4 regions of the Halopseudomonas sp. MFKK-1 genome follow, and region 2 is predicted to be linked to each of the others. Evidence: predicted binding sites of a transcription regulator. Region 2 holds the regulator's gene; each other region holds the start of a gene.
What was found. The regulator FliA, encoded in region 2, starts transcription of late flagellar genes. The targets are predictions, from matches to a motif close to CTAAAGTTTNNNNNNNNNNNGCCGNTAA.
Positions count from the first base shown of each region.

Region 1: a site for FliA is predicted at 1,768-1,795, ahead of O5O48_RS14830 (motility protein A). Genes of this name have one in related genera too.
Region 3: a site for FliA is predicted at 2,974-3,001, ahead of O5O48_RS11870 (methyl-accepting chemotaxis protein). Genes of this name have one in related genera too.
Region 4: a site for FliA is predicted at 1,891-1,918, ahead of O5O48_RS09245 (methyl-accepting chemotaxis protein). Genes of this name have one in related genera too.

Region 1 covers NZ_CP114836.1:3,195,106-3,200,482, reverse strand. The annotation lists gene O5O48_RS14840 (enoyl-CoA hydratase/isomerase family protein) at 4-777, shown strand; gene O5O48_RS14835 (cache domain-containing protein) at 868-1,707, shown strand; gene O5O48_RS14830 (motility protein A) at 2,047-2,862, shown strand; gene O5O48_RS14825 (OmpA/MotB family protein) at 2,855-3,640, shown strand; gene O5O48_RS14820 (EAL domain-containing protein) at 3,836-5,377, shown strand, end outside.
Region 2 covers NZ_CP114836.1:2,381,564-2,386,940, forward strand. The annotation lists gene flhA (flagellar biosynthesis protein FlhA) at 1-516, shown strand, start outside; gene flhF (flagellar biosynthesis protein FlhF) at 585-1,952, shown strand; gene fleN (flagellar synthesis regulator FleN) at 1,985-2,812, shown strand; gene O5O48_RS11185 (RNA polymerase sigma factor FliA) at 2,809-3,546, shown strand; gene O5O48_RS11190 (chemotaxis response regulator CheY) at 3,768-4,145, shown strand; gene O5O48_RS11195 (protein phosphatase CheZ) at 4,167-4,961, shown strand; gene O5O48_RS11200 (chemotaxis protein CheA) at 5,117-5,377, shown strand, end outside.
Region 3 covers NZ_CP114836.1:2,554,518-2,559,894, reverse strand. The annotation lists gene acnA (aconitate hydratase AcnA) at 92-2,821, opposite strand; gene O5O48_RS11870 (methyl-accepting chemotaxis protein) at 3,064-4,623, shown strand; gene glmS (glutamine--fructose-6-phosphate transaminase (isomerizing)) at 4,792-5,377, shown strand, end outside.
Region 4 covers NZ_CP114836.1:1,971,015-1,976,391, forward strand. The annotation lists gene O5O48_RS09240 (CaiB/BaiF CoA transferase family protein) at 1-458, opposite strand, end outside; gene O5O48_RS09245 (methyl-accepting chemotaxis protein) at 524-1,840, opposite strand; gene O5O48_RS09250 (DUF808 domain-containing protein) at 2,005-2,916, shown strand; gene O5O48_RS09255 (diguanylate cyclase domain-containing protein) at 2,925-4,241, opposite strand; gene O5O48_RS09260 (YaeQ family protein) at 4,392-4,931, shown strand; gene recJ (single-stranded-DNA-specific exonuclease RecJ) at 4,936-5,377, shown strand, end outside.

The DNA of each region.
Region 1 (5,377 bases), 810 kb from region 2:
CTGATGACAACCTTGCTTTCCGGTCGCCAGCTCAGCCTTGAGCTTGCTGACGGCTGCGCAACCCTGACCTTCAATAACCCTCAGGCAATGAATGCACTCAGCGTTGAAATGGCGCAGGAATGTTTTCACGCCACCGAGCTGCTGCTTTCCCGTGACGATGTGCGTGTTCTGCTGCTGCGCGGGGAAGGTCGGGCGTTTGTTGCCGGTGGTGATCTGCAGGCGCTGCAGTCGGATCCGGTTGGCGCTGCCATGGCAATCATTGAGCCCATGCACGCCTGCATACGTCAGTGGCACTCTGCGCCCTGGTTGACTATGGCTGTTGTGCAGGGCGCTGCAGCCGGGGCGGGCTTGAGCCTGGTAGCGGCGGCGGATCTGGTGCTGGCTACCAGTGCGGCGCGCTTCGTTTATGCCTACAGCGATATCGCGACAACGCCGGACCTGGGGCTGTCGTGGTCGCTGGTGCGACGAATCGGTCGCAGCAGAACGCTTGAGATGGCGCTTCTGGGGCACGGCCTCTCTGCTGAGCAGGCGTGTGAGTGGGGCCTGGTGCAGAGAGTTGTCAGCGCCGAGCAGCTTGATATCGAGCTGGCTGCGTTGCTCAAGCGCATCTTGTCGCTGGACCCCCAGGTAGTGCGGGCGACGATCGATCTGATCGATCTGGGATTGCAGCACGAACTGGCGACTCAGCTGGATGCCGAGCAATACAGCTTTGTGAGCTGTGCCAGTCGTCCGGCGTTTGCCGGCGCAGTCGCAGCGTTTCTGGCCAAACGGCGCTGAGGTCGTCCAAATGGACGACGCGCAGACGCTTCACAGTTTCTAGGGTAGTTTGACTGGTTATTCTCATCCGCCTATGTGTTGTGAGTCCTTATGAAAAACATCATCACTGCCAGTCTCGCTCTTCTTTCCATGCTGCTCTGCTCGCAGCTGATTGCCGCCGAAGGGGAACAGGAACAGCGGGCAAATGCCTTGCTCGAGCGTGCAGCCGAGTTCCTGAAAGCCGAAGGCGAGCGCAGTTTTGCCGTTTTCAGCAGGCAGGGCGACTTCACCGAAAGCGACTTGTACGTCTTCGTTATTGACCGCTCAGGTGTGATGGTTGCCAGCGGAGGACCATCCCGTGTGCTGATAGGGCGCAATATTGCATCCCTGCTGGATGACCATCTGCAGGAGACGTTCCAGCAGGTACTGGCAGTCGAGGAGGCTGATGGTGTTCAGGTTAGCGAGTATCGCTGGCTGAATTGGCAGCAAGGCAAGGAGGAGCGTAAGAAGGCCTTCTACCGAGTGGTAAACGATTACATCGTTGCCGTCGGCTATTACCTGCCGCGCACAGGCAAGCAGGGCGCGCTGGTCATGCTGGACAGGGTCGTCGAGGCACTTACCACGAATCAACAGGCCACCATTGCGCGCATCAACGATCTGGACAGTGCCTTTTATCAGGATGACCTTTACCCCTTCGTGGTCGATGGCGATACGCGTCGCTTCGTTGCACACGGTTACAACCCGGGACTGATCGGGACACGCTTCGATACCCTGCGCGATCATGCCGGTAACCCGCTCGGTGATCCTGTACTGGCGCTGATGACAGGGAAGGACGAGGCCGAGTTCAGTTACCAGTGGCGCAATCCGGTGACCCAGCATGTGGAATCCAAAACCATTGCCATTCGCCGGCTCGGTAATCTGTTGGCGTGTGTCGGGTGGTACACCGAGTAATCCGGGGAGCAGCCCTTGCTGGTTGGTATATGAGTCAGGTGTAATTAGCGCGGTAGCCTTGGCCAGTTGCCGCGCCTTGCGCTGATAAGTCACTTCTGCAAAACCTGTCAGGCTTCAACTTCCCCATACATCGGTCTTCCTTCGATAGCAGTACATCCTGTGACTGCCGAGGGTATTCGCGCCCGGCTTGTCTGCGGCCTCTTTTATGGGGCTATACCCATCCCTGCAGCTAGGGCAAACTCTCTCAGAACTGATATCGCGTCGGATTTTCTGTCTGTCTGCGTCCTGCAACGGGCCTATCTATCCTGCGATACCCAATTACATTCTGATGGAGCCTGCATGAATCCGTCCACGCTGATCGGCATGATTGCCGGTGTGCTGTTGCTTGCCACTGTTCTGGTGTTTTCAACGGAGGCGCCGGGGCTGTTTCTCAATCTGCCCGGACTGGGGATTGTGCTGTTTGGCACGCTGGCGGCGACCTTTATCAGCTACCCCATGCGCGAGGTGCTGCGCATCTTCGGCCTGCTGGCAACGGTGATGCGCAATGAACGGCTGTATGCGCGGCAGGACATCGAAGAGCTGATCAGAATCTATCGTATCTGGATGTCTGGTGACCTCAAGGCGGTTGAGCGTGCCCTTGAGCAGGTTGCCAATCCGTTTCTCAAGACCGGGGTTCAACTGGTGGTGGATATGACGCCGGAAGAGGATGTGATGGATCTTCTACAGTGGCGCATAGCGCGTTTGCGTGCGCGTGAGCACGCCGAGGCGCAGCTGTTCCGCGTCATGGCCAGCTACGCGCCGGCCTTTGGCATGGTCGGGACCCTGGTCGGCCTGGTCAATTTGATGTTCCTGCTGGGCGACGGTGATGTCACCAGTATTGGTCAGCAGATGGCAGTCGCCCTGATCACGACCTTTTACGGGGTGCTGCTGGCGAACCTGCTGTTCAAGCCGGTTGCAGTCAAGCTGGAGCGGCGCACCGAGGATCGTGTCGCGCTGATGAATACCATCATGCAGGGCATCTCGATGATGAACCGAAAATGCAGCCCGGCGGTGATGCGCGAAATGCTCAAGTCGTTCATGGCCCATTATCGGGACGAGATCAATGACGGCAGCAAGGGCAAGCCGGCCCTGCACGGCGAGGCTCGAGATGACTGATTTGCCGGGCGATGGCGATGATCGCGCACGCAGCGTCCTGCTTGAAAAGCAGCTGCATCTGACCGAACTTGAACTGCAGCGGGCACGGCGAGAAGGTGCTGTTGCTGCGCACAGGGCACGGCGACAGCCGGTTATTCATGAAGCCTTCGAGCCTCCTGAAGAGGAGGGTTGGCTTACTGTTTATCTGGATGTATTGACGCTGCTGCTGGTGATGCTGGTGGTCATGCTGACGTTTGCCGGCTCGGTACGTGATAACTCATCGGGCGGCGTCCAGGTCGACACGCTCAGCGAGACAGCAGCTCCTGTGCAGATCGTTTCTCCGCCGATTACGGAGCCGGTTGCGCCGGCACCGACGTCTGATCCGCTTTCCGGGCTGGATACCTCAGCGCTGGGAGATGACATCGAGGTTATCTACAACGATCAGAGTGTGAGTTTTCGCATCAGCAGCGAGATCATCTTTGCGCCGGCAGAGGCGGAGCTCAGTCTTGATGGTCTGCTGGTGCTGCGCAAGTTGTTGCCTGTGCTGCGTCAGGGTGAGCACCGCATTACCATTGCCGGGCACACGGACAGCCTGCCGATTCGCAGCCTGCGCTATCCGTCGAACTGGGAGTTGTCAGGGGCACGTGCCGGCAGTGTGGTGCGTTACCTTGAGGCCAACGGTATTGCCAGTCAGCGCTTGGTCGCCGTGGGATATGCCGATACGCAGCCACTGCAGGGGAATGATACCGCCACTGGTCGAGCAGCCAACCGCCGCGTGGAGCTCATTCTAGAAAAATAACGGCATCCGCCGGGGAAGGGGCATCAGCCCCGATTTGGCGTTCGTGTTTTTGAGTGACATCAATGTGACATTATTAGGTGGCTGGGCGTCCCAGTTGCGCCTATGGTTTTGCGGGAGGCTTGCCTTGTCGCCCAATATTAATCCGAGACTGCGCGCGCCTGCCGCCGCCATTGTCAGCAGCTTTCGAGGTACTTGATGTTTCTGGATCTGGTCGAGAATCTGACGCTGCTGATTGCGCTCTGCTGGCTTCACGCAATGATCATGCGCTACCTGGATGGCTACGAGCTGCCTGGCAAGGTGTGCTCGGGAGTACTCTTTGGCGCTGTGTGCATTGTTGGCATGATGATTCCGCTTGAGCTGGCTGAAGGGCTGATCTTCGATGGCCGTACAGTGGTGCTCAGTATGGCCGCGTTTTTCGGTGGACCGCTGGTCGCGGGGATTGCCGGTGTGATGGCAGGTTTGTTCCGGCTGTCGCTCGGCGGTGTCGGCCTGGTGCCGGGGTTACTGAACGTGGCCATGCCCGTATTGATGGGACTGCTGTTTCGTCATCTCTATCGACGCCATCGGATTCCCTTCAACGTGCTCTCGTTGCTGATATTCAGCGCTGGAATGCACCTGCTTGAGGTGCTCATTCTCGCACTGCTGCCGGCTGACAATTATGCCCTGTTTCTGGAACATGCTCTGGTACCGCTACTGGCTGTGCTGATCCCGGCCGCTGTTTTGCTTGGTCTGCTGTTGGAAGATGTGGAGCAGCAGCGGCAGGCACGCAATGCGCTGCGCCAGAGCGAGGCCTATCTGAAGGCAGTGACGGACGCGGTGCCGGATGTGTTTATGGTGCTTGACGAGCAGGGCACCTACCTTAAAGTCAGCACGCCGCAGCACGAACTGCTTGCTGCTGAGCAATCAAAGTTGCTGAACAGGCGTTTGCAGGACGTATTGCCGAAGGAGCAGGCTGATCGTTTTCTCGAGTTTATCGCGCGGACACTGGATACGGATCAACCGCTGTCAATCGAGTACAGCATGCAGACGCTGGCAGGGATCAGAACCTTTGAAGCCAGAGCACGGCGTCTGGAAGTCATGGTTGGTGGGCGGCGAGCAGTGGTGCTGTTGGCACGCGACATCAGCGACCGGGTAGCCCTTGAGCTTGATCAGCGGATCGCTGCAATCGCGTTCGAGTCCCAGCAGGGGATGCTGGTTACCGACGCGCAGACACGAATCATCAAGGCCAATCGCGCGTTCTCGGCCATCACCGGCTACAGCGAAGCAGAGGTTCTGGGCCAGCCGACGCGAATCCTCGGCTCAGGCCATCAGGGGGCGGAGTTTTACCAGCAGATGTGGAAGGCGCTTTACGAGTCTGGTGGCTGGCAGGGCGAAATATGGAACCGCCGCAAGAGTGGCGAGGCATTTCCCGAATGGCTGACGATCAGCGCCGTACACGATGCCAAGGGGCGCCTGACCAACTACGTTGCGTCTCTGACCGATATCAGTGAGCGCAAGGATGCAGAAGAAAAGATTCAGCATCTGGCCTTTTACGATCCGCTGACCAATCTGCCCAATCGTCGGCTGATGCGTCAGCGCCTGGAGCAGGCGCTTGTGGTTTGCCGTCGCGAGCAGCACTACGCCGCGTTGATTTTTCTGGATCTGGACGACTTCAAGAACGTCAATGATCTCTACGGTCACCAGATTGGAGATGGGATGCTGTGTCAGGTTGCCGAGCGGCTTCGGCACGCATTGCGT
Region 2 (5,377 bases):
CCGGGGCTGATCTCCCTGTCCAACCTGCTCAAGGTGCTGCAGGGCCTGCTGCAGGAGCAGGTGCCGGTTCGTGACATCCGGACCATCGCCGAGGCCATCGCCAACAACTCGAACAAGAGTCAAGATACCGGCGCGCTGATCGGCGCGGTGCGTGTCGCGTTGTCACGTTCAATCGTGCAAAGCATTGTGGGGCTTGACTCTCAGCTGCCTGTGATCACGCTGGAGCCAAGGTTGGAACAGATGTTGCTACAGAGTATGCAGAAGGCCGGTCAGGGCGCCGACGACGGTATGTTGCTGGAGCCTGGCATGGCCGAGAAGTTGCAGCGCTCACTGTCTGATGCCGTACAACGGCAGGAAGTGCAGGGCAAGCCGGCAGTACTGCTGGTGGCGGGGCCGATTCGAATGATGATGGCCAAGTTTGTACGCTACGCAGCCCCGGGCGCCCATGTACTGTCCTACCAGGAAATTCCGGACAGCAAGCAGGTCACCATCATTGCGACGGTTGGCCAGAACTGAACTGCAGCACTCTGAATGAATGACAGCAACCGCCAGCGGGCGGTGCCAGAAAAGCGACGAGGTCAGCCATGAAAGTCAAACGTTTCTTTGCCGCAGACATGCGCCAGGCGATGAAGCTGGTTCGCGATGAGCTGGGCGCTGATGCGTCGATCATCGCCAATCGCCGGGTGGCCGGTGGCGTTGAACTGACCGCTGCGCTGGACTACGAGGCGCCCCGTCTGACGGCACCGACACCGGGTCTGGATGCTGAATTGAAAAAGACCCAGGAGCGCATCGTTGCCGCGCGCGCCGAGCTGGAGGTGGGCGAGATGGCTTCCCACGACCAGCCGCTGGTCAACCGCCAGCTGTTTGGTGACAGCATGCGCCACGCGGCTCGCCAGGGTTCTGTGGAGGCCCGTGATCTGCTGGATCGGCTGATTCAGGAGCCGGTTGAGCCGGCGGCACCGGCTGCAGCCAGCCGGCCTGCTGCGGAGCGCTCGCCGGCGGCAGCGGCCGTTGAAGATGCCAGCCTCAGCGCCATGCGCGCCGAACTGGCCGGGCTGCGGGAAATGCTGGAGTCTCAGCTGGGTGGTCTGGCCTGGGGGCAGCTCAATCAGCATAAGCCGAAACAGGCCGGTCTCTGGCGCCGTCTGACCCAGATGGGCTTGCCGGCCGAAGTCAGTCAGGATCTGCTGCGTCAGGTTTCTGACGTGAGTGATCCGCGTCAGGCCTGGCGCATGCTGCTGGCCTATCTGGCGCATCGTGTGCCGGTGCTGCGCGAAGAGCCGCTCGATGCCAGCGGCGTGATCGCGCTGGTCGGCCCCACCGGTGCCGGCAAAACGACTACCCTGGGCAAGCTCGCTGCGCGTTACGTGCTCAAGCACGGCAGTCAGCACGTTGCTCTGGTCACCATGGACACCTATCGTATCGGCGCACACGAACAGTTGCGCACCCTGGGCCGTATTCTCAATGTGCCGGTCAAGGTGGTGGACGAGCAGCAGGATCTCAATGACGTGCTGGCCGATTTCGCCGGCAAGCGCCTGGTTCTGATTGATACTGCCGGCCTGCAGGCCAACGATCCCTACCTGCGCGGCCAGCTCGACACCCTGGCCAGTCAGGGGCGTCGGGTACGCAATCTGCTGGTGCTGCCGGCGACCAGCCAGCACCGGGTGATGAAAGCGGCCTACCATACTTACAAGGCGTGCGGTCTGTCGGGCTGCATTCTGACGAAAGTGGACGAGGCCGCAACGCTCGGTGAATCGCTGGGGCTGGCGATGGAGCAGGGTTTGCCGGTAGCCTATCTGGCAGATGGCCAGCGCATTCCCGACGATATCAGCCGCGCCGTCGGGCATCAGCTGGTGAGTCGTGCAGTTAGTATGGCAGGTAATGATGCGCCGGCAGATCAGACCATGGCCGACGTATTTGCCGGTATGATGAACAGCCAGCGGGCCAGTTAAGCAATTTCACAGGATTAAGGTAATCAGCGCAGATGGGCAGCAAACATCCGGTTCAGGTAATCGCGGTCACCGGGGGCAAGGGTGGCATCGGCAAGACCAACGTGTCGGTGAATCTCAGCCTTGCTCTGGCGGAGATGGGACGGCGCGTTGTGCTGCTCGACGCTGACCTTGGTCTCGCCAACGTTGACGTGCTGCTGGGGCTCAAGCCAAAGGCAACGCTGGCCGACGTGCTGGAGGGCAAGTGCGATCTGCGCGACGTTCTGGTCACCGGCCCCGGCGGCGTTCGTATTGTGCCGGCCGCCTCGGGGGCCGCCAACATGGTGAGCCTCAACCACCAGCAGCATGCCGGCCTGATTCAGGCGTTCAGCGAGATCGGTGACAATATCGACGTGCTGATCGTCGATACGGCGGCCGGCATTGGTGATTCGGTAGTCAGCTTCGTGCGGGCGGCGCAGGAGGTGCTCGTCGTGGTATGTGACGAGCCAACCTCGATTACCGATGCCTACGCCCTGATCAAGCTGCTCAACCGTGATTACGGGATGACCCGATTCCGCGTGCTGGCGAATATGGTCGGCACGCCGCAGGAGGGCCGCATGGTGTTTGCTAAGCTCGCCAAGGTGACGGATCGATTTCTTGACGTTGCACTTCAGTATGTCGGAGCCGTTCCGTTTGATGAGGCGGTGCGCAAGTCAGTGCAAAAGCAGCGCGCGGTGTTTGAAGCTTTTCCGCGCAGCAAGGCCTCGCTGGCAATTCGCGCCATTGCACAGAAAGTTGATGCCTGGCCGCTGCCGGCCAACCCGCGAGGACACCTGGAGTTCTTCGTCGAACGTCTGGTGCAACCGACAGGGTCTGGCCTATGACAGCACAGGCTGGCGGATTGAGCATGTATACACGAGCACAGAGTTCTCGCGGTGAGCAGGATCGACTCGTCGAGCAGTATGCGCCGCTGGTAAAGCGAATTGCCTACCACCTGCTGGGGCGGCTGCCGTCCAGTGTGCAGGTGGAGGATCTAATGCAAGCCGGTATGATCGGGCTGCTGGAAGCCTCCCGCAAATTCGACTTCGGCAAGGGCGCCAGTTTCGAAACCTATGCCGGCATCCGCATTCGCGGTGCGATGCTGGACGAGGTGCGCAAGGGCGACTGGGCGCCACGCTCGGTACACCGCAATACGCGGATGGTCAGTGATGCGATGCGCGCGGTCGAGGCGCGGCTCGGGCGTGACGCCAAGGATCACGAAGTTGCCGCCGAGCTGGAGATGAGCCTGGAAGAGTACTATACGATTCTCAGCGATACCGCCGGCAGCAAGTTGTTCAGCTTTGATGATCTGCTTGAGTCGGGTGCGCCGGCAGATGTGCAGGGCGGCGAGGAACCGGCGTCCGGGCTGCAGGATGAGCGTTTCAGAGCGGCTTTGATCGAGGCAATCGACACGTTGCCCGAGCGCGAGCGACTGCTGCTGTCGCTTTATTACGATGAGGAGCTTAACCTCAAGGAGATCGGCGCCGTGCTGGGTGTCAGTGAATCCAGGGTCAGTCAGTTGCACAGTCAATGTGCTGCTAGGTTGCGCTCGAAGCTGATGAGCTGGCGAAATGATTGATTTTGTCGTCAACATCCGGACAATGCTCGGATTGCTCGACAGGTAGTGGCTTCGGGCCGGACGTCCAGGTGGCGTTTTCGAGGGTGCATCCGATCAGCCTGCTGGCTTCCAGCTGATTGATCAGAGCTTCTTTTACGGCTTGATTGGTTATTTGCGATGGGTTTTTGGGGTGCAGGCCTGCACATTCCCTGGTTTGTACGGAGGTCGACTTGGACAAGAATATGAAAATTCTCATCGTTGATGATTTTTCGACGATGAGGCGCATCATCAAGAACCTGTTGCGCGACCTTGGGTTTACCAACACAGCCGAAGCCGATGACGGCAACACCGCGTTGCCGATGCTGCAGAGCGGCAGTTTCGATTTCCTGGTGACTGACTGGAACATGCCCGGTATGAGCGGCATTGACCTGTTACGCGCTGTGCGGGCCGACGAGCGGCTCAAGCACCTGCCGGTGCTGATGGTAACGGCCGAGGCCAAGCGAGATCAGATCATTGAAGCCGCGCAGGCGGGCGTCAATGGCTATGTGGTCAAGCCGTTTACGGCTCAGGCCTTGAAAGAAAAGATCGAAAAAATCTTTGAGCGAGTTCAGGCTAAATAATAATCAACCGGGGTACAGGTTATGGCTTTGAGTAAGGATCCCGGCCAGGCGACCGCTCAGGAATTCGAGCATTCGCTGAAGGACAATGCGCACCAGCTGGTTGGTCACCTTGAGAGCGGCAACTTCGGTGAAGCGTTGCTGGTCATTCATGCCATCAATCAGGCACGCGACCGTGGTCTTTATCACGAAGTAGGGCAGCTCACCCGCGCGTTGCACAATGCCATCGTCAATTTTCAGATCGACACGACCCACGCGCTGGGTGGTGACAACGATACTTCCAAGATATCCGATGCCTCTGACCGGCTGGACTATGTGGTTCAGCTGACCGACAAGGCGGCCAACCGGACCATGGATCTGGTCGAGGCCAGCGTCCCCAAGGTCGCTGATCTGGGGCAGCAGGCGAACGCCCTCAAGGCAGACTGGCAGCGGCTGCAGCGCCGGGAGATGGCGGCGGACGAGTTTCGCGACCTCTACCGCCGGGTAGGCGAGTTCCTTGAGCAGACCGAATCGACCAGCAAGGATCTGTCCACCAATCTGAACGATATTCTGCTCGCTCAGGACTATCAGGATCTGACCGGCCAGGTGATCAAGCGTGTGACTACGCTTGTGCATGATGTCGAAGAGAGCCTGGTCAACCTGGTCCGAATGGCGGGACAGGTCGACCGCATTACCGGCATCAATCATGGTGAATCTCCCGAGGACGGAAAAAAATCCTCCTCCAGGGGTGAAGGTCCGCAAATTCATGCCGATAAAAGGGAAGACGTTGTTTCCGGTCAGGATGAGGTTGATGACCTCCTTTCCAGCCTGGGATTCTGATGTCAGCTGTAACTGCCGCACGCTGAGCGCGCGGCCGGTCTGACTGCTCAAGGTCGCTGCCTGGCAGCAACGTTGAGTGACTGCGCAGCGCCGAGATGGAAATTCAAGGCGGCATTGCGTGGCCTTCCGATAACACGCCCGAGGGGAGTGGGTGCATGAGTTTCGATGCGGATGAAGAGATTCTCCAGGACTTTCTGGTCGAGGCCGGCGAGATTCTCGAGCAGTTGTCCGAACAGTTGGTCGAGCTGGAAAACCGGCCCGACGACATGGATCTGCTTAACGCTATCTTCCGCGGCTTTCACACCGTAAAGGGCGGGGCCGGCTTTCTCCAGCTGGACGCCCTTGTTGCCTGCTGCCATATCGCCGAGAACGTATTCGATATTCTGCGCAAGGGCGAACGTACCGTCACGCCCGAG
Region 3 (5,377 bases), 170 kb from region 2:
TCTTTTTCTGCCATCTGAGGTCTGTTGCCGCTTCGCCTTGCCTGGCCGAAGAAGGGTCTCCGGCAGGCAGATGAACGCAATGGCGACAGCTCTAATCAAGCATCTCGCGCAACACATGGTGCAGAATGCCGCCCGCCTTGAAGTAGGCGATCTCATTGACGGTATCGATTCGGCAGAGCATCTCGAAGCTCACACTCTTACCATCATCACCGGTCGCCTCCACCGTCAGCCGCTGCCCCGGCTTGAGCTCATCGCTGATGCCGTTGATCTCGATCTGCTCGTGCCCGGTCAAACCCAGCTCGGCCACGCTCTGACCATCCACAAACTGCAGCGGCAACACCCCCATACCGACCAGGTTGGAACGGTGGATGCGCTCGAAGCTCTCGGCCAGCACGGCCTTCACACCGAGCAGATTGGTGCCCTTGGCCGCCCAATCCCGGCTTGAACCGGTGCCGTACTCCTTGCCGGCCAGCACCACCAGCGGCGTGCCATCCTGCTGATAGCGCATGGCTGCATCATATATCGACATCCGCTCACCGGAAGGCACATGAATGGTCTCACCGCCCTCCTCGCCACCGAGCATCCGATTGCGGATACGGATGTTGGCGAAGGTGCCGCGCATCATCACTTCGTGGTTACCACGTCGCGAACCGTAAGAGTTGAAGTCGGCCGGTTCGACGCCCAGCGACTGCAGATATTCACCTGCCGGCGAGCTTGCCTTGATATTGCCGGCGGGCGAAATGTGGTCCGTGGTAATCGAATCGCCGAATACCGCCAGCACCCGCGCCCCGGTAACCGGCTGCAGGGATTCCAGTGGCTGGTCGATGGCATCAAAGTACGGCGGGTTTTTCACGTAGGTTGAGGCATCATCCCAGGCATAGGTCTTGCCCTCGCTGACGCTGATCGAGCGCCAGTGATCATCTCCGGTAAACACGTCGGCATAGCGGGTGCGGAACATCTCGTCCTCGACCAGCGCCACGGCCTCGGCGATCTCGACGTTGGTCGGCCAGATGTCCTTGAGAAATACCGGGCGGTTGTCCTGATCCAGACCAAGCGGCTCTTCGCGCAGGTTGATTCGGGTGTTGCCGGCCAGCGCGTAGGCCACCACCAGCGGCGGCGACGCCAGCCAGTTGGCCTTGACCTGCGGATGCACCCGCCCTTCGAAGTTACGGTTGCCGGACAGCACCGCCGACACGGCCAGATCGTGTTCGCTGACAACCCGGGCCACCTCGTCGGGCAGCGGCCCGGAGTTGCCGATACAGGTGGTGCAGCCATAGCCCACCAGATTGAATCCGAGCGCATCGAGGCTCTCGGTCAGACCGGCCTTATTCAGATAGTCGGTCACCACCTTGGAGCCCGGCGCAAGTGACGACTTGACCCAAGGCTTGCGCTGCAGCCCCCGCTCCAGAGCCTTCTTCGCCAGAAGACCGGCAGCCATCATCACACTCGGATTGGAGGTATTGGTACAGGAGGTAATCGCGGCGATGACCACGGCGCCGTGGTCCAGCGCGTACTCCTTGCCATCCAGCTGCACCGTGGCATGGGCATTCGGGCCGCCGACGGCGGTACCGGCACCGCCTTCACTTTCCAGCCGCGCCTGCTCGGTATCCGCCGGTGCGAGCTGCAGCGCCAGCAGTGCATCGAAGGCTTCGGGTACCTCCGACAGGGCCACCCGATCCTGCGGTCGACGCGGACCGGCCAGGCTGGCCTCCACGGTACTCATGTCCAGGTGCAGGCTGTCGGTAAACGCCGGCTCGTCGCCCTCCTCGCGCCACAGTCCCTGCGCCTTGCAATACGCCTCGACCCGCTGCACCACCGCATCAGGACGGCCGCTGAGGCGCAGATACCGCAGAGTTTCCTCATCCACCGGGAAGAAACCGCAGGTCGCACCGTACTCCGGCGCCATGTTGGCAATGGTCGCGCGATCCGCCAGCGGCAGGTCGGCCAGACCATCGCCGTAGAATTCAACAAACTTGCCGACCACGCCCTTGCTGCGCAGCATCTGGGTAACGGTCAGCACCAGATCGGTGGCGGTGATGCCCTCGCGCAGACGGCCGGTCAGTTTGAAACCGATCACTTCCGGGATCAGCATCGAAACCGGCTGCCCGAGCATGGCCGCCTCGGCCTCGATACCGCCGACGCCCCAGCCCAGTACGCCCAGCCCGTTGATCATGGTGGTGTGCGAGTCAGTGCCGACCAGGGTATCAGGCCAGGCCCACTGCTCACCGTCCACCTCGGCGGCCCAAACGGTCTGGGCCAGGTACTCCAGATTAACCTGGTGACAAATGCCGGTGCCCGGCGGCACCACGCGAAAGTTCTGAAAGGCCTTTTGCCCCCAGCGCAGGAATGCGTAACGCTCACCGTTACGCTGCATCTCGATTTCGACGTTGTCATGAAAGGCCGAGTCGCTGGCAAAGCGATCAACCATCACCGAGTGGTCGATGACCAGATCGACCGGCGACAGCGGATTGATCTGCTCCGGATCGCCACCAGCCCGCGCAACCGCATCACGCATGGCGGCCAAATCCACGACCGCCGGCACCCCGGTAAAGTCCTGCATCAACACCCGCGCCGGACGGTACTGAATTTCACGGTCGGATCGACGCTGCTCCAGCCACTGACTTACGGCGCGAATATCATCCAGCGTGACCGTCTCGCCATCCTCATTACGCAGCAGATTCTCCAGCAGCACCTTGAGCGACTTGGGCAGTTGCTCTATGCCGCTCAAGCTGGCGGCCGCGCGCTTCAGCGAGTGGTACTGGTAGTGCTCGCCGGATACATCCAGCGTATCGAGCGTACTCAGGCTATTGGCTTGGGTCATGCGATAAACCTCCTTGCACCGGCACGCTGCCGGCATGGATTGCTATACTCTGCGGCACGGTTCGGCGAGGCCTCTGGCAGAGGCCCGCGACGATGGCACGTGATCTTCCAAAGCTAGCAGACAAAACGCCGCACAACATTTGAAATGCCGCCCTACAGCCATCGCACTCACTGCCGATATACCAGCTTAGACAACAGTCAGTCCGCTACTGCTCCCGGACAGACACTCAAGGACATTCGCCGATGCGTAACAATCAACCCGTAACCCAGCGTGAACGAAGCTTTGCGGCGGACCAGCGTCTGATCTCGACCACCAATCTCAAGGGCGTCATCACCTATTGCAACGATGTTTTCGTCGAGATCAGTGGTTTTACCCGCGAGGAGCTGGTCGGCACATCTCACAACCTCGTGCGCCATCCTGACGTTCCGCCAGCGGTCTTCGCTCATATGTGGGCCGACCTGAAAGCCGGCAAGGCGTGGATGGGCATCGTCAAGAATCGCTGCAAGAACGGCGACCATTACTGGGTCAATGCCTTCGTCACACCGATCTGGGAAAACGGCCAGATTACCGGCTATGAATCGGTGAGGGTCAAACCCACTGCTGGTCAGATCGAACGAGCCACTGCGCTTTACCAGCGCCTGGCTCGGGGCGGCAATGCAGTTCAGGGCGACTTTGCGGGTATGGCCCTTCAGGTCCTGCCAGCGGTCCTGGCCATGGCAGCCAGCGGTGCCGCCGGCACCCTGTTCGGCTGGCCGGGCGTAGCCGTCGCCGCCCTTGCCGGCCTGCCGGCAGGCTATGCGATGAAATCGGCACTGGAACACCGCCTGCAGCGCATCGTCAAAATGGCCGGCAACAGCATCAGCGATCCCCTGCTGGCGCAAATGTATACCCCGTTTCGCGGCACCATGGGCCAGTTGGAGATGGCGATTCACAGCCAGCAGGCCCGACTGCAAACCTGTCTTACCCGGGTTGGTGACAGCGCGGCACGCCTCAAGGAACAGGCGCAGGAAGCCAGCGAGATTGCCCGTCGCAGCAGCGAAGGTCTGGCCCAGCAGCGCGCCGAAACCGACCAGGTCGCAACCGCTATCAACCAGATGGCAGCCGCGACTCTGCAGGTCTCCGGCAACGTACAAAGTACAGCTGAAGCGACCCGCGATGCGGCCGATCTGGCCGTGCAGGGCAAGCGGCTCGCCAGCAATGCACGAATCGCCATCGAGAACCTCTCTGGCGCAGTTGACTCGGCCAGCACGGTTACCAATAAATTGGCATCCGATGCTCGCGAGATCGGCACCGTGGTGGACGTCATCAAGGGCATCGCCGAGCAAACCAATCTGCTGGCCCTGAACGCCGCCATCGAAGCGGCCCGCGCTGGTGAGCAGGGTCGCGGTTTCGCCGTGGTCGCCGACGAGGTTCGAGCCCTGGCCAGCCGTACCGCCGAATCGACCGAGCAGATCCACAGCCTGATTGCCAACCTGCAGCAGGCCGCCCAGAGCACCGTCGACACCATGCAGGCCGGCAACGAGCAGGCCGAGCGCGGTGTCGCTCAGGTCGCTGAAGCCGATGAAGCACTGGAGGGGATTCGCCAGGCTATCGAGCGCATCAATGAGATGGCCGGTCAAATCGCTAGCGCTGCCGAGGAACAGAGCAGCGTTGCCGAAGAGATCAACCGTAACGTAACCAATATCGCTACTTTGGCAGACAGCACCGAGAAGCAGGCCAGCCGCAGCGCCGAGCTCAGTGGCGAACTGGCCAATACCGCGCAGCGCCAGGTTAATCTGGTCGAACGTTTCAACCGACGCTGACCTGCTATCTTGCCCAGCGCCGGCCGAGTCAAGCTCGGCCGGCCGACCTCACTGCCCCCCATACCCCAGCTTTTCAACAACCTTATGCTGCCGTCACTCCGACGTTACCCACCCGTCTGGCGACGGTGCTAAACTGCCTGCCTTTGCCTGTGAAACAAGGATATATCCATGTGCGGAATCGTCGGTGCCACCGCCCAGCGTGACATCACTCCCATCCTGCTTGAGGGTCTGCGGCGTCTTGAGTACCGCGGCTACGACTCGGCTGGCGTCGCAGTTGTAGACAGTGCCGGCACCATTCAGCGCATACGTGCCGTTGGCAAGGTTGTCGAGCTGGAAAACGCACTGCAGGCCAAGCCGGTAAGCGGCCACCTCGGTATCGCCCACACCCGTTGGGCTACTCACGGCAAACCGGCAGAACACAACGCACACCCTCACCTGTCCAACGGACTGGCCATCGTCCACAACGGCATCATCGAGAACCACGCTCCGCTGCGCAAACAGCTGCAGGATCTGGGCTACAGCTTTACGTCCGAAACCGATACCGAGGTCGTCGCTCACCTGCTGGCGCACCATTTTGCCGAAACCGGTGACATGCTCAGCGCGTTCCGCAGCACCCTGAGCGAGATTCACGGCGCCTACGCGCTCGCCGTCATTCATGACTCCGAACCCGGTACCCTCTACTGCTCACGCATGGGCAGCCCGCTGGTGATCGGTGAAGGCAGCGGCGAACATTATCTTGCCTCCGACCCGCTGG
Region 4 (5,377 bases), 410 kb from region 2:
ATATAGCGCAGCCCGCCCATGGATTCGCCAACGGCGCCAAATCCGGGCTGGTCCTTTTGCGGGCCGGTCTGACCAAAGCCGGACAGCCGCACCATCACCAGCCCCGGGTTGAGTGCATGCAGGGTATCCCAGCCCAGCCCGAGCTTTTCCAGCGTGCCTGGGCGAAAGTTCTCGATCAGGATGTCGGCATCGCCGAGCAGCCGTTTGAGCACATCGATGGCGTCGGGATCTTTCAGGTTGAGGGTCAGCGATTGCTTGTTGCGGGCCTGCACAAACCACCACAGTGAGGTGCCCTCGTAGAGCTTGCGCCACTTGCGCAATGGATCGCCGCCATTGGGCGACTCGACCTTGATGACCTCGGCGCCGAACTCGGCGCAGATGCGAGCGGCGAAAGGGCCGGCGATCAGGGTGCCGAGTTCGATGACCTTGAGGCCGGCGAGGGGTTTGGCGGCGTTCATGCGGGCTCCGGATGCGGTGGCTGGGCCGCCAGTGTAGGGCAAAGGCGGCGGCCGCGGAACGCTGCTCAGTGCTTGATCGCCTCTGCAAACTGGCCGATGGCATCGACCACCCGCTGCGCCTCGTCGCGGATCTCCAGCATCACCTCGCCGGCCCGGTTGGCCAGCACCACGCCCTGTTCCGACTTGCTGCGGCTGCCGGCCATGCCGTCGACCGCGCGATGGGCCAGCTCCATGTTCTGCTGCACCACCTCGTTGATCTCCAGGGTGGCCTGGGCGGTGCGCGCGGCGAGGTTGCGCACTTCGTCGGCGACCACGGCGAAACCGCGCCCCTGCTCGCCTGCGCGGGCGGCCTCGATGGCGGCGTTCAGGGCCAGCAGGTTGGTCTGGTCGGCGATGCCGCGAATGACCTGAACGATGCTGTTGATACGCTCGGACTGGCTGTTCAGCGCATTGATTTGTTCGGACACATTGTCCAGATCGCCAGCGATAGAGCGCACTACATCGATCGCTTCCTGCACGGTTGCCGCGCCGTCGCGCGCACTGCCATCGGTTTCAGCGGCGATCTCGAAGGCGAGTTTGGCCGCGGCGGACTCGGCATCGCGGCGCTCGATCTGGGCGGTAATGTCACTGGCGAACTTGACGAAGCCGTAGAGCCTGCCGTTGGCGTCGTAGAGCGGGTTGTAGGTGGCGCGCAACCAGATGATCTGGCCGCTGCGGGTTATGCGCTGGAAGATGTCCGAGAGAAACTCACCCCGGTTCAGGTGCTGCCAGGCCTGCTCGTACTGTCTGCTGCTGGCGACTTCGGGGCTGCAGAACATCCGGTGGTGCTTGCCCTTGATCTCGTCCAGGCGGTACCCCATGGTGCGCAGGAAGTTGTCATTGGCGGTGACGATCTCGCCGTCCCGGGTGAATTCAATCACCGCCATTGACCGATTGATGGCATTAAGCAGACTCTGGTGTTGCTGTTCGGCCTGTACTTCCCGGGTGATATCAAAGGCCAGTTTCACTACCTTCGATACCCGGCCGTTAGCGCCAATGACCGGGATGTAGCTCGCCTCCAGCCAAACCTGTTTGCCGTCTTTGGCTATGCGATCAAAACGGTCACTGAAACTCTCGCCGCTGGCCAGACGCTGCCAGAAGCGGCGATATTCGTTACTGTTGACCAGTTCCGGTGCGCAGAACAGGCTGTGCCTGCGGCCACGCACTTCCTCAAGCTGATAGCCGACAACGTTCAGGAACGCAGTGTTGGCATCGAGAATCTCGCCCTCTGGCGTGAATTCGATCCAGGCGATGTTCTTGCGGATTGCATTGAGGATGTGCGACTGGGTTGCGAGCAGTTGCTGACTTCGTTGAAGCTCTGCTTTGAGACGTGCTCCGAACATGACAACCTCTTGGTGGCGCGGATAGATGAGCGTGCTTGCAGGGTATAACTGAATCGGCCGACATGCGTCGGACTTGAACCAATACTCCGGCGTCTGGCCGTTTTTTTTTTACGCGCCTCAGGCCTGTGCTCGGCGCTGTGCATCGAATTGATCAGGAGGATGAATTGGCTAGCAGTCTGCTTGTGTTACTGGATGATATTGCAACAGTGCTGGATGACGTCTCGGTCATGACCAAGGTTGCCGCCAAGAAGACCGCGGGCGTGCTGGGTGACGATCTGGCGCTTAACGCCCAGCAGGTTGCCGGTGTGCGGGCCGAACGGGAGCTGCCGGTGGTATGGGCCGTAGCCAAGGGCTCGTTTCGCAATAAGCTGATTCTGGTGCCGGCGGCGCTGCTGATCAGCGCGATTGCCCCCTGGGCTATCACGCCGCTATTGATGCTGGGCGGGGCATTTCTCTGTTACGAGGGCGCAGAAAAGCTGGCGCACCGGTTTCTGCATGACACCGAGGCCGAGCACCGGCAGACGCTGCAGGCGCTGCAGGACGAGCAGGTGGATCTGGTTGAACGGGAAAAAGCCAAGATTGCTGGCGCGGTGCGCACCGACTTTATCCTCTCCGCCGAGATTATCGCCATCACGTTGGGTACGGTAGCCGACGCCGATTTCGTCAGACAGTTGGTTGTACTGGCGGGGATTGCGGTGGTAATGACCATCGGTGTCTACGGGCTGGTTGCCGGTATTGTCAAACTGGATGACGGCGGGCTGGCGCTGACCCGCAAGGACAGCCCGCTGCTGCAGCGACTCGGGCAGGGCGTCCTCGATATGGCGCCCTGGCTGATGAAAACGCTATCGGTCGTGGGGACGGCTGCGATGTTTATGGTCGGCGGGGGTATCCTGACGCACGGCCTGTCGGTAGTGCATCACTGGATCGAGGACAGCGCCGAGCGGGCGGCGGAGCTGCCCTACATCGGCACCGTGCTGGATGGGCTGCTGCCAACCCTGCTCAATGCCGGTTTCGGGGTGGCCGCCGGTGCCCTGCTGGTGGGAGTGATTACGCTGGCTGGCCGTCTTCGGCGCTGAATCTGGTATCAGGGCGTCAGGGTGTGGGCGTGGGTATTGAGGTCCTCGCCCAGCCGGTACTGGTTGTTGCCGCTGCGTTTGGCGCTGTACATGGCCAGGTCGGCGGCATGGATCAGCTTGTCCATGGTGGCGGCATGATCGGGGAACAGGGCAACGCCCAGACTGGCACCAATACGGTAGTCGCGCCCTTGCAGGGTGATCACCGGCGCGAGACTGGCAAACAGTTTCTCGCTGATCTGGTGGGCCTCGTCAGTTACCCGGCTGCCGCGAGATAACTCCTCAAGCAGGACGACAAACTCGTCCCCGCCCAGTCTGGCGACCATATCAGAGCTGCGCACCGCGCTGCGCAGACGCTGGGCAACCGTCAGTAACACCTCGTCGCCACTGGCGTGGCCGAGCTGGTCGTTGATTGCCTTGAACTGGTTCAGGTCGATAAACACCAGAGCCAGACGCGTTTGCCGGGCTCTGGCCCTGGTCAGGGCTTCAAACAGTCGCTGCTCCAGCATCAGCCGGTTGGGCAGGCCGGTCAGCGGGTCCTGGTGGGCGCGCTGTTCCAGTTCCCGAACCGAGCGCTTTTCTTCGGTGATATCGCGTACGACACCCATCATCTTGACCGGCTGCCCGTGTTCGTTCTTGACCACGTTGCCGGTTTCCCGAACCCAGTGCACGCTGCCATCCGGCCAGATGACCCGGTACTCCTCGTCGTGGTTTTCGCCGGTGTCGATACAGCGCTGTTCGCCGGCCTTGACCCGCTCGCGGTCCTCCGGGTGCACGCTGTCGCAGAACAGGCTGTAGGAAGGCGTCACTTCGCCCGGTTGATAGCCAAACATGCCGTAGATGGCTTCCGACCAGTACAGTCGATCGGTACCGATATCCCAATCCCAGGTGCCGATGCGGGCGAAGTACTGGCTGCGCTTGAAGCGCTCCATGGCCTCGCTGCCGGCTTGCTGCTCTGCCGTCGGGTGCAGCAGCAGTATCCGCTGGCGACCGATATCGGGCAGCCGGGTCAAGTCCTGCTGAGTCTGCTGGTCGCCTCTGCGCAGCAGTGTCTCCATGCGCTGCATCGGCGCCGGCAGCGTATCGAGCATCGGTAGCCAGCGGGTTATCGGTTGGCCGGTCGGGTCGGTTTTCTCAGCGGGGTCGAGCAGGCGTGCGGCGGCAGGATTGTGCCAGCGTACCCGCTGGCGGCGGTCCAGGATCAGCAGACCGTTGGGGGACAGGTCCAGCAACCGGCGAAAGGTCCTTGCGCGCCGGTGCTCGCGCCAGAGCGCCGCACCGGTCAGCAGGACAATGATCGCAAGCGTGACAAGGAGTAGGAGCATCATCGGCTGTCGTGGCTTAGGGGAGCATCAAGTATACCCTCGGCAGCATCGCTGGCCAGTTTTTATGGCGTTTTGCCATATTGTGCTGCACACGGCATTGGCGGGGTGAATACGCTACACTGCGTGCCCGTTTTTCTGATGGACACATTTGCGATGGCCCTGCAGGCAACCCCTTACAAGGTTCAGCTGAATATCACCGACACCGACCTGGGTGTGTACGAGAACGTGCGCATGACCGTTGCCCGTCACCCGTCGGAGACCGAAGAGCGGCTGGCGGTTCGCCTGTTGGCCTACGCCCTCTGGTACCACGAGCGTCTGACGTTCGGTCGCGGGCTGTCGGATGTTGATGAACCGGCGCTGTGGCTGAAAACCCTGGATGACCGGGTCGAACACTGGATTGAGGTTGGTCAACCCGATGCCGATCGCATGACCTGGTGTTCGCGCCGTGCCGAGAAGGTATCGGTGCTGGTGTATGGCAATACTCGGGTATGGATCAGCAAGCAGCTGTCTGCTGTCGCGTCGCTGGCCAACCTGAATGTGGCGGCCCTGCCCGAGGAGCCTCTGCAGGCGCTGTCTACCGATTTGCCGCGCAGCATCGACTGGGGTGTGATGATCAGCGATGGCGTACTGTACGTCAGCGATGGCGATCTGCAGCACGAGCTGCCGATCGAATGGTTGCAGGGCGAGCGTTGAGCCGATGCAGATAGAAACTCGCCCCTTGCCGCCTGCGCTGCCCGCTCTGGGCAGTCTGCCGCCGCTGCTTACACGCCTGTATGCCGCCCGCGGCGTGCTGAACGAGGCAGAGCTGGACCGGAGGTTGCAGGCTCTGTTGCCGTTTAACGGCCTGCTCGGTATTGATCGGGCGGTCGCGGTGCTGGAGCAGGCGCTGCGTTCGCGCCAGTCGATCCTGATTGTGGGTGACTTCGACGCCGACGGCGCCACGGCCAGCAGCGTTGCCGTGCTGGCGTTGCGCATGCTGGGTGCGGCGCAGGTCGACTATCTGGTGCCCAACCGCTTCGAGTACGGCTATGGTCTGACGCCGGAAATTGTTGAAGTAGCGCTGACCCGCTCGCCGCAGGTTCTGGTTACAGTCGACAACGGCATCTCCAGCATCGACGGCGTTGCTGCCGCCAAGGCGG